2 linked regions of the Methylorubrum extorquens genome follow. The protein of the gene in region 2 interacts with the protein of the main gene of each other region in a pairwise test. Links are inferred from orthologs where the notes say so. Each region holds a gene or a part of one and is shown on either strand. Other genes may lie near its edges. The genes, in order: J2W78_RS06505 and bioB.

Region 1 (8,224 bases), 640 kb from region 2 along the record:
ATTCCCCCTATGGCATTGCTCTTTGGTGCGGGACGGCACATGGCGGGCGCTTACCGTTCGCATCTGCGTGCGGAGGGCCTGCCTTTCCGGCGTTTCCCCAGCCATCCCGTTCGGCAGCGCCTTTCCCCTACCCTCCTTTCGGGCGACACGGATGGCCGTGCGAGACATTCCATCGCCCGCCTTTCTCCGTCAGGATCGCAATCAGGATCGGAGCCGCCCGCAGCCTGCGGCCGACCGTTGAGCCGATGACCGAACGCGTGTTTCAGCCTGCGGCCGAGCCCGCTCCCCTCTACGGCGCGCCGGTGATCGGGGCCGGGGAGACGGTCGCTTCGATCGCCGCCGCGCTCGCGGGGAGCGTGCTCGCGCCCGCCGGTGGCTTTTGGCGGCTCGGCGTCGCCGCAACCCTCGTCCCGATCCTCGTCTGGGCCGGTCTGCGCTCGGCCGTGCCCGTCGAATTCGGTCCGGCCGGCGCCGCGTGGTGGATCGGGCTCGCTGCGGGCTGCCTGCTGATCTCGGGGCTGCTGCTCCTCGCGGGCGTCGCGTGGCGCTGCGGGATCGGGCGCCTGACGCAGACCGCTGCCCTGCTCTGCTCAGGTCTCGCCGCGCTCCACCCGGCGCCGGTCCATCCGGTGAGCCTCGGGGCCTTGCTCCTGGCCAGCCTCGGCCTCTGGGCGGCAGCGCTCCTTCCGGATGTAGCGGTGTTACGCGACGTCGCGGGGCCGGGTTCCCGACGCGCCCGCCTCTACCGGACGTTGTCCGCCGGCTGGTGCGGTTCGGCGCTGCAATGGCTCGCCTGGGAGCGGGCCTGCCGCGGCTTCGGCCTGCTCGGCATTCTCGCGGCGGTGGCGGTGCTGATCGATCTTGCGCTCGCCGCCGCCCTGCGCACCGACCGGCACGACACCTTGCTCCCCGTCGCCCTTCTGGTCGAGGCGGTGCTCTCGGGTGCCGGGCTGACCGCGGCGCTCGCCACGACCCTGCGCCGAAGCCGCGGGCTCGACGGCCTCATCACCGGCCGGCATCTCGATATCCTCGGGCGGCTGCTGCTCGCCTTCGGCCTTGCCGCCCTCTATTGCCACGTCACCGAGATCGTCACCGCCCTGCTCTACGGCGACGCTGCCGAGCGGGCGCGCCTGACGCGCAGGCTCTTCGGCGACGAGGCGCCCGCTTTCTGGACACTCATGCTCGCCGGGCTTCTCCCCACGCAATTGTTCTGGATCCCCGCGATCCGCCGCAGCGCCCTCGCCCTCGGTCTGATCGGCGCCCTCGTCGCCATCGGTCTCGGAGCGGATCACGTGCTTGCCACGCGGATCGGGGCGGCGGGGGCAAGCCTCGCGGATCTCCTGACCGCGGAGGTCGCCATGCTGGGGTCCGCCGGGCTGTTCGTCCTCGGCCTGCTGCTTCTTCTCCGCCTCGTGCCGCCGGTCGGAATCGCCGAGACGCGCCAGCTCGCCCTCGCCGAGAACGCGCACGCCGCGCCGCGGGCGCCGGAGATCGCGCCGAACATCCGGCCGGGCCAGCTCCCCGGCCAGCCTCTCGCTCAATCGTTTGGCCAGCCCCCCGGCCTCATCGCGATCTTCGCCTCGGAGGCCGGGCTCGCCGAGGCGGCGCGGGGGGTCTCGGGGGCCCGCGCGCCCCGCCTCGAGGCCTTCGCTCCGGTGCCGATGCCGGAGGTTGCCGGCGCCCTGCACCGAGAGGAGCGAAGCCTGAACCGCCTCGCGCTGTTCGGTGCCTTTCTCGGATTTGCGGCCTTCGTCGCCATCCGCATCGCCGGCCTTGCCGGGGAAATGCCGGACGGGCCGGCGAGCGTGGCGGCGCTCCTCGCCCGGCCGCTTTCGTGGCCCGATGTCTGGCCCCCTCCCTGGCCGGCCTCCTGGCCGTTATCCTGGGCGATGGCAGCGGTGCCGGCCCTCTCCGCCGCGGCGGCGGGTGGAGTGCTCGGCCTCGGCGTGGCGCTCGTCTCCGCTCTGAGAACAGGGCGGACCGGCCGCGTCCTCCCCTCCGCTCTGGCCGGACATTTCGTCCTGACGATCGAGCCCTCCGGCACGCCGTTCATTCCGGCGGCCCTCGCCCGGCGCCTGAACGCCCTGCCGGCGGATGCGGGACGCCCCCTCGCCCTCTACGGCCCCGCCGCCGGGGAGCCGCAGCGGTGAGCGCGGAGGAGAAGGGCGGTGCCGCCCGCAAGGCGACGGGGGCGAAATCCGCGGGTGCGTATTTCCGCGATCCGGCCCGCCGCCCGGCGGCGGCCTTCGCCGTGGGAATGGCCTGCCTGCTGCTGGCGCTCCACCATGCCGGGCTGCCCCGGCTCGCGCCCGCCTATCTCGCCGCCTGGACCTGCCTTCTCGCCCTGCCGGCGGGCGCGCTGCCCGTCGTCATCATGATCGAGCGGGCCGATGCGTGGCGCCCGCAGCCCGAGACCGCGTTGCTCGAGACCCTGCGCGGTCTGCTGGTTCTGATGCCGGTGGCCGCGATCCTCGCGCTGCCGATCCCGGTGGCCGCGTTCCTGCTCTACCCGGCGCCGGAAAGCGCCGGGCCGGATGGTCCGCTCGCCCTCCTCGGAGCCGCGCCGCCGCTGCTCGCCGCCCGCCTCGCCCTCTATTTCGCGCTCTGGACCGGGCTCGCCCTGCTCTTCGCCCGCCGCGGCGGCGAGCCCTGGGCCAAGGCCGGGCGGATCGACGACGGGCGCGCCGTGCTCGGCCTCGGCCTCCACACCGTGGTCGGCACGCTGGCGGCCGGCGACCTCGTCATGTCGGTCGGAACCGATCCCGGCCCCCGCTTCCATGCCAGCGCCTTCGGATTGCTGGTGCTGGCGGCGTGGTCGAGTCTGGCGCTCGCCGCCGCAATCCTCGTTGCGCCGCCCGACGCCGGCCCCGCCCGGCGCCGCCACGATCGGCTCACGCCGCTCGCTGTGCTGCTCCTCGTTTGGGCCGGCCTGCATGTCGTGCAGTTCCTGATGCTCGGCGCCGCCGCCGATCCGGGGGCCGCCGCGTGGTATCGGCTGCGCGCAGGCTTTTCCGGCCGCGCCCTGGCACTATCCGCCGCCATCGTGGTGGGTCTTGCCGCCATCCTGACCCTGCGTCCCGGCGAGAACCGCACGCGGCTGGTGGCGGCGCTCGCGGTCGCGGTCCATCTCGCCGAGCTGTTCTGGTTCGTCACGCCCGCCTTCCGCGGCTACTTTCGCGTCGGCCTCACCGACCTGTTGGCGCTCGCCGGGATGATCGGGCTCGCCCTGGGACTGGCGCCTGCGGTCCGGCGCCTGATTCCGGGGCTCGCCGTCACTCCTGTCTGGCCGGGCCGCGAGGGCGCGCGGGGGAGACCGGGCGCGGCGGCGGGGGACATGCGCCCCAAATCGGTTGTTCCGCCCCCCGAAGCTTCCTAGAGCCGTATCCAAGCTGATCGCACCGGGCCGGCGTCGCTCGATCCTTGTTTTGATGCGCATTCTTCCGACGAACCGGTTTCCACTTCGCCGGTATGCGCTCTAGTTTCCCCTCCCCGCCCCTCTTCGATCCCACCGCGCGCGACGCAGAAGACCCCGGCTACCATGTGCGAACTGCTCGGAATGAGCGCGAATGTGCCGACCGATATCCGCTTCTCCTTCGCCGCCCTGGCCCGGCGCGGCGGCGAGACCGGCCCGCATGCCGACGGCTGGGGTATCACCTTCTACGAGGGGCGCGGTTGCCGCTCCTTCCACGACCCCGAGCCCAGTGCACGCTCCGAACTCGCCAAGCTCCTGCGCCGCTATCCGATCAAGAGCCGCATCGTCGTGGCCCATGTCCGCAAGGCCAATCGCGGGCGCGTCAGCCTCGAGAACACCCATCCCTTCTCCCGCGAGCTGTGGGGCCGGCGCTGGACCTTCGCCCATAACGGCCAGCTCAAGGGCGTGAAGCGGCTGCCGCTCGGCCGGTTCGAGCCGATCGGCACCACCGACAGCGAACACGCTTTCTGCTGGATGCTGTCGCAACTCCAGGAGCGCTTCCCCAAGCCGCCCCGCGCCGCGACCCTGGAGGCGGCCATTGCGGGTTACGCCCGCATCCTTTCGGAGCGCGGTGTTTTCAACATGCTGCTCACCGACAGTCGCGTGCTCTATGCCCATTGCGGCAAGCGGCTCTGCTACCTCACCCGCCGGGCGCCGTTCGGCACGGCGACGCTGATCGACGAGGATTGGCGGGTCGATTTCGCTCAGGAGACCACCGAGACAGATATCGTCACCATGATCGCCACGCGGGCGCTGACCCGCGACGAGACCTGGACTGAACTGGAGCGCGGCGACACCCTCGTTCTCACCGACGGGGTGGTGCGGGTGCTGAAGGGCGCGACGCGGCAGCGTCCGATGCCGGATATCCACGGCGCGGCCTGAGGGCGGTCGATCGGAAAAAGCGGATGGACCTGCCGATTTGCCGCATTCACGCGGCAGGATCGGCGAATCATCTCACTCTTTGGGGCGACAGCCTACCGTCCCGTGTGCAAGCGTGGCAGTATTTCGCGTGGCGCGGGTGTGCTGGATCGGAGCGATGCGCTACAGCTATGTTAAGGGCCGTGCCGGGGCCTGCCCCGCGTGCTGCACTGCACCGTCTTTGCCGAAAAGTCCCGATCGCGAAGTGCCCGATGCGTAACGATACCGAAGCGACCCTGGATCGTCCCGCGATGACAGACGGCCGTCCCAAACTTTCCGACTCGATCCGCAGCCATCTCGGCGATCATCTGCGCAGCGTGTACGACACGCTCGGCGCCGGCGAGGACACGCCGTCACGCTTCTCCGAGCTGATCGGCAAGCTCGAAGCGGCCCTCAAGGCCCAGGGCGAGCGGATCGATCCCGAATTCCGCAACGGCCTGCTCTCCGCAGTGCCGTCCCTGCGCGCCTTCGCCCTGTCGCTGACCTCGAACCCGGCGCGCTCCGACGACCTCGTGCAGGACACCCTGCTCAAGGGCTGGCAGCACCGCGCCCGCTTCCAGCCGGGCACGAACCTCAACGCATGGCTCTTCACGATCCTGCGCAACATCTTCTACTCGGATCACCGCAAGCGCGTGCGCGAGGTCGAGGATCAGGACGGCTCCTACGCCGCACGCCTCGCCACCGCGCCGCATCAGGGCGACCGGCTCGACGTCGAGGATCTGCAGACGGCGCTCGCCAAGCTGCCGCCGGACCAGCGCGAGGCCCTCGTGCTGGTGGGTGCCGAGGGTGTCTCCTACGAGGAGGCGGCGACCATCATGGGCTGCAAGGTCGGCACGGTGAAGAGCCGCGTCAGCCGCGCCCGCGGCCGCCTCGCCGAACTCCTCGGGTATGACGAGGAGGACCTCTCCTCCGACCGTCTCATCCAGTCGGCGATGCCCGACGCCTGATTATTTGCTCGACGGGCGCCGGTGCCGTTGTTGCGTCACCCTGATGTCCGTCCGAGTGAAAGCCGATCCGTGGTCTTCGCCGGCTGATCGAGTCCTGATGCTGTCCGGAAGCCAAACCCAGGACAGCGGGGTGTCTCAAGTCTTGCCGCATCGGTTGTCGAAAGCCATCGTCCATCGCGCGTGACGATGCCCTGAAGGACGTTCTGGAGATCCGCCTGATTGGCATCCGATTGGATCACCGCGGGATGGATGCCGTGGGGCGAAACCAGAAGCCATCAATCGAAAATCGTATGACGCGGAGGTCCGGGAGCCGGCATGGCCGGGCCGGTTGCGTCGGATCGTACGCGACGATCTGAGCGACCTTGGGAGGTTTCGAATTCGGCATCCGTACCGGGTGCTCCGGCGCGGAAATTCGACGTCCCTCCCCCGCCCGCTTAGCAGAATGCGGGTGCCGCGCGGTCCTGTCGTGTCGGTGCCCCGTTTTGCGAAAAAGCGTGTTCCGCAATCGGCGCGCCGCGTCTTACGCGTGAGGTCTGCGGCGAGCAGAAGACGGCAGGCCACGGGGAAGCCGAGCGTGTCAACAGCGAGACGCTGCCGCTGCGAGCCTTCCATGTGATCCATCGAGAGCCGTAGGCAGGCCGGGCGGCCTTTCGATCGGCCGGGACCGTCGCTGCGCGGACCAACGTCAACGCACCAGAGGCCGGCCGGCGGAGTCCGATGACTCCGCCGGCGCGGCATCGATCCTCAGGCGGCCTTGCGGCGCCCGCCGGTCTTGCGGCCTTCCGCGGCGGTCTTGCGGCGCGGCTCGGGAGCTGCTTCCGCCACCACCTCATCGACCGGCTCCGCGGTCTTCGCCGAGGATTTGCGGCGCTGCTGGCCGAGGCCGAGATCCTTGGCGAGGGCAGAGCGCGCGGCCGAATAGTTGGAGGAGACCGTCGGATAATCGGCCGGCAGGCCGTAGCGGCGGCGGTAGCCCTCGATGTCGAGACCGTGCGTGGTCAGGTGCCGCTTGAGCGTCTTGTAGGGCTTGCCGTCGATGAAGGAGATCAGGGCATCCGGCGTGATCGACTTCTTGATCTGTGCCGGTGTCGCCCGCTCGACTTCTTCTTCCTTGGGCGCCTGCGGGGCCGACAGGGCGACGAGGGCGGCATGAACCTGAACAATCAAACCCGCGAGTTCGGGCGATGGCAGAGAGTTGTTGGAGACATAAGCCGAGACGAGATCGGCAGCGAGCTCGATACGGTCGTGTTGCGAGACCTGACTGTTATCCGACATTGTAAATGATCCTATTTTCCCCTCGTTCTTGTGAGCTAAAAGGATCTAGAAAAGATTCAAGTCCGTTTTGCACCATTTGCCCGGAAAACGACTGCAAAATCGGGAAAAACCACGATTTGGCTGCTATTGCGAACGATCAGTCCGGATCAGACAGCAGGTTGGGATCTCTCCAGGTGGTGCACGCAAGCTGAGGTTCGATCAAAGGTACGATGAGGGGCGCTTGATTCGTCCGTTCAACAAAGTGTGAGAGGTCAGTCCGAGCTGACCAGCGATCTCGGCAGGTCGAGCCCGCCGGCTTTCATGATCACGGCAGATCCGCGACCGTTCGGCCCCGCCGTGACGGCCGAACTCTATGGGTCGGAGCCTGCAGTTACAGCCCCGGTAGCATCGCCTCATCGTCTCCGCGCTTGGCGGCGGAGCGGCGTTGCCCGCTCTGCTGAGGCAGAGTGCAGCGATAGACCACCGCGTCGGGCGGGCCGAGGGCGGCGTTGAGCGGAACCGTGACGGTGTCGCCCGAGAAGCGCCAGTGTCGGGTGCCGCGATCCCAGTACAGCCACACGGTGCTATCATGGCCCTTCACGTCGAACACGGCGGCCTTCTTCGACATCGCCCGAAGAGTCCGTGGCTCGTAGAGGCCCTTGCGGCGATAGGCGGCGCGGGACTCGGCGTCCTGACGATCGACGAAAGTGTTCTGGACGATTTGCAGGGTCGCTCCGGGTTTGCGGAGGAATTTCTTGAAATCGCTCAGGGATCGCAAGACCACGGGCATGGGGTCCTTCCCATCGTCAAGTCACGAACGCGTCGTGCATTGTGCGATGCATCTTACGTCCGTTGAGATGACGGCTGTTCCTTCCGCACAAAGGCGATCCCGGGTGATATCCACCGGAAAGCGCCGCTGTCCACAGGAGCGGCGACCGATCCGGCTGTTCCAGGGGCCGCGGCATCGCCCGGCCCCGGTGTCCGGCATCGGCTTGACCCGCAGGCCGGGCTCGGGCGTTTAGGCCTCATGCTGCTCCAATTCTTTACGGGCCTGCGCGAGGCCCGCGTACCGGTGTCCCTGCGCGAATACCTCACCCTGCTCCAGGCGATGGAGCGCGACCTCGCGGACAAGCGCGTAGAGGAGTTCTACTTCCTCGCCCGCACCGTGCTGGTGAAGGACGAGTCCAACCTCGACCGGTTCGACCGGGTGTTCGCCTCGGTCTTCAAAGGGCTGGAAACGCTGGGCGAGGCGGTCGAACCCGCCGCCATCCCCGAGGAATGGCTGCGCAAGCTCGCCGAGAAGTATCTCTCCGAGGATGAGAAGGCCGAGTTGAAGGCGCTGGGCTGGGACAAGCTGTTCGAGACGTTGAAACAGCGCCTCGCCGAACAGAAGGAGCGCCATCAGGGCGGGTCGAAATGGATCGGAACCGGAGGCACCTCACCCTTCGGCGCCTACGGCTACAATCCGGAGGGAATCCGTATCGGCCAGGACGGCAACCGCAACTTCCGTGCGGTCAAGGTCTGGGACCGGCGCGAGTTCAAGGATCTCGACGATTCACGCGAACTCGGCACCCGCTCCATGCGGGTGGCGCTCCGCCGCCTGCGCCGCTTCGCCCGCACGGGGGCGGCCGAC
Region 2 (8,217 bases):
CAGGCTGCTGGCCGCCATCGCGCTCACACCGGCATAGTGCATGCCCGAGATCGCCGCCGCCAGCACGAGGCCGGCCGCCGCCACCTTGAGCGGGTCGTGGTCCGCCCGGCACCAGATCATGAGGGCGATCAGCGCTCCGGCCACCGCGATCCCGATCGAGGCCGCGGTGGGAAGGAGGCCGTAGGCCGCCTGCGCACCCGGCTGAAAGGCCAGCATCGCCACGAAGTGCAACGACCACACACTGCAGCCGAACACGGAAGCCGCCGCGATCAGCCAGGGGGCGACCGACCGGCGCTCGGCCCTTGCGGCCTCGGCCATCAGAGTCACGGTGGAGAAGCAGCCGAGCAGACAGATCCCAGCCGAAACGGCGACGAGGCCGAAATCGTGCTGGCCGACGACACAGGCGACGATTTTGAACATGAGGAACGGTGAGCCCAACGACCAAAGGCCGGCTTAGGCCTCGCTCCTTAAGGTGATGTTGCCAGCATTCCGCTCAATTTTATCGTATTTGTATCGAAAATTCACATAATAACCTAGATTATATGATGAAATTGCCTCCATGTTCGCATCAGAATATTTTCTTTATGGCATCATAACGCAACCGTCCAAATGCGCTGCTTGACGGCGGACCTGCGCCTGCCGTAGAGCCGCGCCATCATGACGGGCTTCTTCCTCTCCGAGTCGTATCGCGCGCCGCTCCCTTAAGCGGCACCGGACTCGTCATGTCTTCAGCCGCTGCGTCGTCGGCGGCTGAGGATCAGGAAACATCCCGCAACGGACCGCCGGCCTCGCCCACTTTCCGAGGTCACACCGTGTCTGCCCTGCATCCTCCCGCTCCCCGCCCGTCGGTCGGCCTCGTCGGCTTCGGTGCCTTCGGCCGCCTGATCGCCCGCCATCTCGCGCCGCATGCCAGCCTGACGATCCACGATCCCTACCTGCCGGCCGAGACGGTCGCGGCACAGGTGGGGTCGGAGGCGGTCGCCGCCGACCTGCGGCATGTGGCGTCCTGCCCCGTGGTGATCCTCGCCACGCCCGTGGCGCGCCTTGGCGAGGCGGTGCGGGCGCTGGCCCCGCATCTGCGGCCGGGCACGCTGGTGGTCGATGTCGGCTCGGTGAAGACGGGGCCCGCCGCGATCCTGGCGGCGGGATTGCCGGCCGATGTCGAGATCCTCGCCACCCATCCGCTGTTCGGGCCGCAGAGCGCGGGTGACGGCATCCGGGGCCTGAAGATCGCGGTCTGCCCGATCCGCGGACGGGGCGCGTTCAGGGCGGCGGCCTTCCTGCGGCGCGGGCTCGGGCTCGACGTGATCCTGACGACGCCGGAGGCGCATGACCGGGCGATGGCCTCGGTCCAGGGGCTGACCCACCTGATCGCCAAGGTGCTGGTGGCGATGGAGCCGCTGCCGACGCGGATGACGACGCGCAGCTTCGATCTGCTGATGCAGGCGGTCGGCATGGTGCGGGACGATGCCCCGGACGTGTTTCATGCCATCGAGCGCGCGAACCCGCACGCGGCGCAGGTGCGGCAGCGCTTCTTTGCGCTCGCCGGACAACTCGATGCCGAGTTGGCAGGTGATGCGATGACCGCCGAGCCGGTCCGGCTCGCCTCGTAGAATCGACACGCCCCGCGCCGGACTGGCGCGGGGCGTGTCGCGTCCGATCAGCCGATCAGAACTTGCGCACCAGCGGGGCCGGGGCGACGGCGGCGGGGGTGTCCCAGTGGTAGCGGAACCCGACCGAGACGACGTCGGCGCTGACGTCGGTAGTGGCCGCGAGCGGGATGTTGCCGACATTGTAGTCGCGGCCCGGCCCGGCCTGCAGAAGCCCACGGTCGAAGAAGGCGTGGGCGTAGCTGGCCGTCAGCAGCACCTTCTCGCTCCAGCGATAGCTGCCGCCGATCGAGACGACGTAGCGGTCGCTGTCGGGCAGGCGTGCCGAGCGGTTCGAGAAATCGATCGGCACGTTGTCGTAGCCGAAGCCGGCCCGAAGGGTCAGGTTCGGCGACCAGTCGTACTCGGCACCGATCGAGTAGAAGAACGAGTCCTTGAAGTTGAGCGGCAGGTGGTTGACCGTCACCCCGAGGGCCCGCGAGACGATGCCGACGTCGCCGAGCCTCGACCAGTTGTCCCACTCGAAGCCGAGCTGGATCCGGGTGACCGGGTTGATCGCCTGGGTCAGGCCGACGCTGACCTTCTCGGGCGTGTTGAGGTTGGCCCGCACCTGCCCCAGGGCGATCGCCTGGCGCGGATCGGGGAAGCCGATCGAGCCCTCGATGTCGTGGTGGACCGAGGAGCGGTAGCCGACGCCGATCGCCGTGCCAGCGGCGGGGGTGACGAGGACACCGGCGGTGAAGCCCACGCCCCAGGACTCGCCCTTGAGGAAGCCCGACGGGTAGAGGCCCGGGAAGACGCCGGGCACCGGCACCGCCTGGCGCAGGGTCAGGCGGAAATACTCGATGCTCGGGCCGGCGGCGACGGACAGCCAGTCGTTGACCTTGAAGCCGACCACCGGGTTGAAGGCCAGGGAGAAGATCCGCGAGGAGCGGGCATAGGGGGAGCCGGCCCAATCCTGGCGCGGCTTGGTGACGAGGCCGTAGGGCGCGCCGGTCTGGATGCCGACCCAGAGCCGGTCGGTGAGCTGGTAAGAGGTCGCGCCCGAGGGCAACACCGCCCCCTGGCCGATCTCGCCGGAGGAGCCGAAGGGCAGCAGGCCCGGCGCGGTGCCCACCGTCGGCGTGATTTCACCCGAGAGGTTGACGAAGGTCAGGCTCTGCTCGCTGGCGAAACCCGGCCGCATCGTCACCGTCGCCGGGTTCCAGAAGATCGACGAGACGCCTGCCCCGCCCGAGGCCGCGCCCGCAAAGACGACGCCCAACCCCTGTGCACTCTGCTCGCGCAGCCCGAAGGCACCGGCCTGCGCCCCTGTCGCGCCCACCACCGAAGCGGCCGCGACTGCCCCCGCGAGCCCGAGCGCGCGGATCGTCCCCCCAGTCATTCGTTTTCTCCGAAGTGTCTTCTTATCGACCCAAGTTTAGCGACCCAAGTCCCATCCGTGATGGAAGAGGATCGTGCACGTTCGGTCCAGGGGGGAGAAAACCGAAAACTGAATTATATATCAATTGAGGAATTTATGTCACGGAACCGGGGTCATCCCTGTGCCCGTGCGTTGGATGCGGTCGCCCGGTGCCGCTTGCACCCTGGATCGGTCGCGGCCATGCTCTCGCCCCCTTGGGCGAGCCTCGATCAGGACGGAGACGCCGACGATGAAGTTGATCCGGCACGGAGCGAGCGGTGACGAAAAGCCGGGCCTCGTGGACGCGAAGGGCGGCTTGCGCGACCTGTCGGGAACCCTGCGCGATCTCGCCGGACCGGGCCTCTCGCGGGAATCGCTCGACCGGCTCGCGCGGATCGACCCCGACAGCCTGCCGCTGCTGCCGCCCGATACCCGCCTCGGCCCTTGCGTCGGCGGCACCCGCAACTTCGTGGCGATCGGCCTGAACTACGCCGACCACGCCGCCGAGACCGGGGCCGCGATCCCGGCCGAGCCCATCGTGTTCAACAAGGCGCCCTCCTGCATCGTCGGCCCAAACGACACGGTGATCCTGCCGAAAGCCTCGGCCAAGACCGACTGGGAGGTGGAGCTGGCCGTAGTGATCGGCGCCCGCGCTTCTTATGTCCACGCCAACGAGGCGCTGCGCTACGTGGCGGGCGTGTGCATCTGCAACGACCTGTCCGAGCGCGAATTCCAGATGGAGCGCGGCGGCACCTGGACCAAGGGCAAAGGCTGCCCGACCTTCGGCCCGCTCGGCCCCTGGCTCGTCACCCTCGACGAGATCCCGGATCTGAAGAACCTCGCGATGAGCCTCGACCTCAACGGGCAGCGGATGCAGACGGGCTCGACGGCGACGATGATCTTCGACGTCGCTCAGATCGTGGCCTACGTCTCGCACTTCATGATGCTGGAGCCCGGCGACGTCATCACCACCGGCACCCCGCCGGGGGTCGGCCTCGGCATGAAGCCGCCGCGCTACCTCCGGAGCGACGACGAGATGGTGCTGCGCATCGACGGCCTCGGCGAGCAGCGCCAGCGGGTCGTGGCCTTCGACGACTGGACCGCCAAGGTCGCCGCCGGCGAACCGACGAACTGACGACGATGACCGCCGCCCTGCAGAACCGGCCCGGTCCAGTCGTCTTCCTCGGCGGCGGCCCTGGCCTGCCGGTCGCCTACGCCGCGGATCCGTTGCGCCGCACGGGCTTTGCCGCGGATTGGTCCTTCTTCGAGCAGCCCGGATGCGGTGAATCCGGTGCTCCCGGCCCCGTCACCGCGGACAGCGTGCGCGACGCGGCCCTTGCCTTCGTCTCAGGGCGCGCGGGGGAGGGCGCGGTCAGCCTCGTCGCGCATTCCTGGGGGGCGTGGCTCGCCCTCGCCCTTCTCGATCGCCTGCCGGCCGGGCGCATCGCCCGCGTCGTGTTGCTCCACCCTGCCCCACCGACCCGTGCCGGGCGCGAAGAAGCGATGGCCGCCCTGTTCGCCCGGCTCTCGCCCGAGGCGATGGGCCGGGCCGCACCGCTCATGGCGCGGACCGACGCCGAGGCCGGCCGCGCCGTCATGACGATCCTGCTGCCGGCCTATTGCGGGCGCGAGACCGACCTGCCGGATCTCGACCTCGCCCTAGTGCCGGCGGTCTATCACGGCGTCTCGGCGAGCCTCGGCGACGACGACCAGCGCGGGATCGTGGCGGCCCATACGAGCCGCCTCACCCTCGTCTTCGGCGAGGCCGACGTGTTCTCGCGCGACCTCTACGCCCGTCATGCCGGCGACCTGACCGGGCTCGACGTCGCCACCCTGCCCGGCGGCCATTTCGGCTTCCTGGAGGACGCGGCCGGCTTCGAGGCCATCCTGCGCCAGCGGGGCGTGATCTAAAAGCCCCGCGCCATGGCGACACCCTCGGTGACACGTTCCTTGCCGCTGCCGGACCGGCCCTCGGTCGCCGTGCTGCCCTTCGCCGATCCCGATGGCGATTTCGACACACAGGCCCTGGCCGAGGGGCTGTCCGAGCACGTTACCGATGCGCTCGCCTGCACCCCCGGCCTGTTCGTGAGCGCGCGCAACTCCGCCTTCACCTTCAAGGGCCGCGCCGTGCGCCCGGACGAGGCCGCCGGACGGCTCGGCGTCGCGCACATCCTCACCGGCTCGCTGGCGCGGGCGGGCACGCGCCTGCGGGTCCAGGCCCGGCTGCACCGGACGGCGGCCGATGCGCCGCTCTGGATTCAGGATCTCGACGAGGACGAAGGCGCCCTCCACGCCCTGCGCAGCCGGATCGTCGCCGCCACGGTGGCGACGGTCGCGCCGGACCTGCCCCAGGACGCATCGCCGGAGCGGGTGGGGCCGCCGCTCGATGCCGGCGTCTACGGGCCGTTCCTGTCGGCCTACTCGAACCACGCCATGCCGAGCGCCGAGAGCGTGCGCCTGCGCATTGCCTCGATCGAGGCCGTGCGCCGTCTCGTGCCGGAGCATCCCCTGCCCTACGCGCTGCTGGCGCAGTGCTACACCAACCTCGTGGTGCAGGGTTGGGGCACGGATGCGGCGGCCGATTGCGCCGAGGGCGCGCGCCTCGCCCGCCTCGCCCTGGAGCGCGACGACGGCGACCCGGCGGTGCTGATGATGGCCGGGCACACCCTCGCCTTCCTGGCCCAGGATTACGAGACGGCGCTGGCCCTGCTCGACCGCTCGCTCGCCCTCAACCCCAACAGCGCCGCCGCCTACGAGCGCAGCGGCTGGGTGCGCTGCTACATCGGCGAGGCGGATTGGGCCGCAACGCATTTTCGCGCGGCCAAGCGGCAGAGCCCGCTCGACCCCAACACCTTCCGCTTCGATTCCGGCCTTGGCCTCGCTCTGTGCATGGCCGGCGCGCACGAGGAGGCGCTGGCTTGGCTCGACCGCTCGATGGCGGAAGACCCGACCTGGACCAGCACCCACCGCGTCCGCGCCGCGAGCCTCGCCTGGCTCGGCCGGCAGGCGGAGGCCGAAACCGCCGCCGCCCGCTTCATGGCGCTGGAACCGTCCTACCGGGCCAGTCGCGCTATGCGGCTCTACCGGCCCTCAGTCGGGAAGGACCGGTTCGTCGAGGGGATGCGGCGGGCCGGGGTGCCGTTCGCGTAGTCAGGCTTGATTTTTCCCGCGCCTTCGCCCTCAAAGAGGCCCATGAGCGACACCGTAGTCTCCCTCACCGCTTCCTCGGCCGCTAGCCCGGCCTCTGCCGCCATCCGGCATGATTGGACCTTGGCCGAGATCCAGGCGATCCACGACATGCCGCTGCTCGATCTCGTGCATCGGGCGGGCGTCGTGCATCGGGCGCATAACGACCCCGCCGACATCCAGCGGGCGGCGCTTCTGTCGATCAAGACCGGCGGCTGCCCCGAGGATTGCGCCTATTGCCCGCAATCGGCCCACCACAAGGGCGCGAACCTACCCCGCGAGCGGCTGATGCCGGTCGAGGCCGTCCTGAAGGAGGCCGCCGCCGCCAAGGCCAACGGCGCGCACCGCTTCTGCATGGGCGCGGCGTGGCGCAAGCCCAAGGACGGGCCGGATTTCGACGCGGTGCTGGAGATGGTGCGCGGCGTGCGCGGCCTCGGCATGGAAGCCTGCGTCACGCTCGGCATGCTGACCCAGAGTCAGGCGCAGCGCCTCGCCGAGGCCGGCCTCACCTCCTACAACCACAACCTCGATACCGGCCCGGAATTCTACGGCGACATCATCTCGACCCGCACCTACGACGACCGGCTCCAGACGCTCGAGCATGTGCGCGAGGCCGGCATCGGCGTCTGCTGCGGCGGCATCGTCGGGATGGGGGAGCGGGTGCGCGACCGGGCCGAGATGCTGCTGGTCCTCGCCAACCACGCGCCGCACCCGGAGAGCGTGCCGATCAACGCGCTCGTTGCCGTCGAGGGCACGCCGCTGGAGGACCGGCCGCCGATCGATCCGCTCGATCTCGTGCGGATGTGCGCCACCGCCCGCATCGTCATGCCGAAAGCCCGCGTGCGCCTCAGCGCCGGGCGCAAGAGCCTGACCCGCGAGGCGCAGATCCTGTGCTTCCTGGCCGGCGCCAACTCGATCTTCTACGGCGAGCGCCTGCTGACCACGGCCAACAACGAGGCCGATGCCGACGCCGAGCTGCTGCGCGACATCGGTGTGCCGGTGCCCGAGGTGACGCTGGCCGCCGCGGAGTAGGGGCACGGCAAGGGGCACGGTAAGCCGGCCCTCGCCTTGACTTGAAACGCCTCCCGTGAATGGTGCCGGCTCATTCTCAAGAGCCCGCCATGCACCGTTACCGTACCCATACCTGCGGGGCGCTCCGCCCGTCCGATGTCGGCGCGAGCGTCCGACTGTCCGGCTGGTGCCACCGTATCCGCGACCATGGCGGCGTGCTCTTCATCGACCTGCGCGACCATTACGGCCTGACGCAGTGCGTGATCGATTCCGACTCGCCCGCCTTCAAGGCTGCCGAGACCGCACGCTCCGAGTGGGTGATCCGCATCGACGGCCGCGTGCGCACACGGCCCAGTGGGACCGAGAACGCCGAGCTGCCGACCGGTAGCGTCGAGGTCTATATCGACGATCTCGAAGTGCTCGGGCCCGCGGGCGAGCTGCCGCTGCCCGTCTTCGGCGACCAGGAATATCCCGAAGAGACCCGGCTCAAGTACCGCTTCCTCGATCTGCGCCGGGAGAAGCTGCACGCCAACATCATGAAGCGCGGCGCGATCGTCGACTCCTTGCGCCGCCGCATGCGCGAGGGCGGTTTTTTCGAATTTCAGACGCCGATCCTCACGGCCTCAAGCCCCGAGGGTGCCCGAGACTATCTGGTGCCGTCCCGCGTCCACCCCGGAAAATTCTACGCGCTGCCGCAGGCCCCGCAGCAGTTCAAGCAGCTCACGATGATCGCGGGCTTCGACCGCTACTTCCAGATCGCGCCCTGCTTCCGCGATGAGGATGCCCGCGCCGACCGCTCGCCGGGCGAGTTCTACCAGCTCGACATCGAGATGAGCTTCGTTACGCAGGAGGACGTGTTCCAGGCGGTGGAGCCGGTGCTGCGCGGCGTGTTCGAGGAATTCGCCGGCGGCAAGCGCGTGACGGGGGAGTTCCCGCGCATCACCTATGCCGACGCGATGCTGAAATACGGCGTCGACAAGCCGGACCTGCGCAACCCGCTGATCATTG

The links.
Region 1: the proteins of bioB (region 2) and J2W78_RS06505 interact in binary tests that used the Escherichia coli proteins (3 or more experiments, as listed by UniProt). The link is inferred for Methylorubrum extorquens from one-to-one orthologs.

The regions. Positions count from the first base shown.
Region 1 is NZ_JALJXF010000001.1:1,328,943-1,337,166, reverse strand. The notes cover bases 2,679-5,446. They hold J2W78_RS06505 (class II glutamine amidotransferase), read left to right. Parts: upstream 2,679-3,538; coding sequence 3,539-4,354; downstream 4,355-5,446. Other genes in these bases: J2W78_RS06500 (sigma-70 family RNA polymerase sigma factor), read left to right, coding at 4,603-5,337; J2W78_RS06510 (hypothetical protein), read left to right, coding at 2,679-3,376. Also shown: J2W78_RS06515 (quinol:electron acceptor oxidoreductase subunit ActD), read left to right, coding at 246-2,150; more of J2W78_RS06510, read left to right, coding at 2,147-2,678; J2W78_RS06495 (MucR family transcriptional regulator), read right to left, coding at 6,082-6,612; J2W78_RS06490 (hypothetical protein), read right to left, coding at 6,983-7,381; J2W78_RS06485 (vWA domain-containing protein), read left to right, coding at 7,619-8,224.
Region 2 is NZ_JALJXF010000001.1:1,961,299-1,969,515, forward strand. The notes cover bases 5,457-8,217. They hold bioB (biotin synthase BioB), read left to right. Parts: upstream 5,457-6,204; coding sequence 6,205-7,230; downstream 7,231-8,217. Other genes in these bases: J2W78_RS09245 (tetratricopeptide repeat protein), read left to right, coding at 5,457-6,162; aspS (aspartate--tRNA ligase), read left to right, coding at 7,320-8,217. Outside these bases: J2W78_RS09220 (bifunctional diguanylate cyclase/phosphodiesterase), read right to left, coding at 1-420; J2W78_RS09225 (prephenate dehydrogenase/arogenate dehydrogenase family protein), read left to right, coding at 813-1,613; J2W78_RS09230 (OmpP1/FadL family transporter), read right to left, coding at 1,669-2,994; J2W78_RS09235 (fumarylacetoacetate hydrolase family protein), read left to right, coding at 3,263-4,147; J2W78_RS09240 (alpha/beta fold hydrolase), read left to right, coding at 4,153-4,923; more of J2W78_RS09245, read left to right, coding at 4,951-5,456. UniProt on the Escherichia coli protein: Catalyzes the conversion of dethiobiotin (DTB) to biotin by the insertion of a sulfur atom into dethiobiotin via a radical-based mechanism.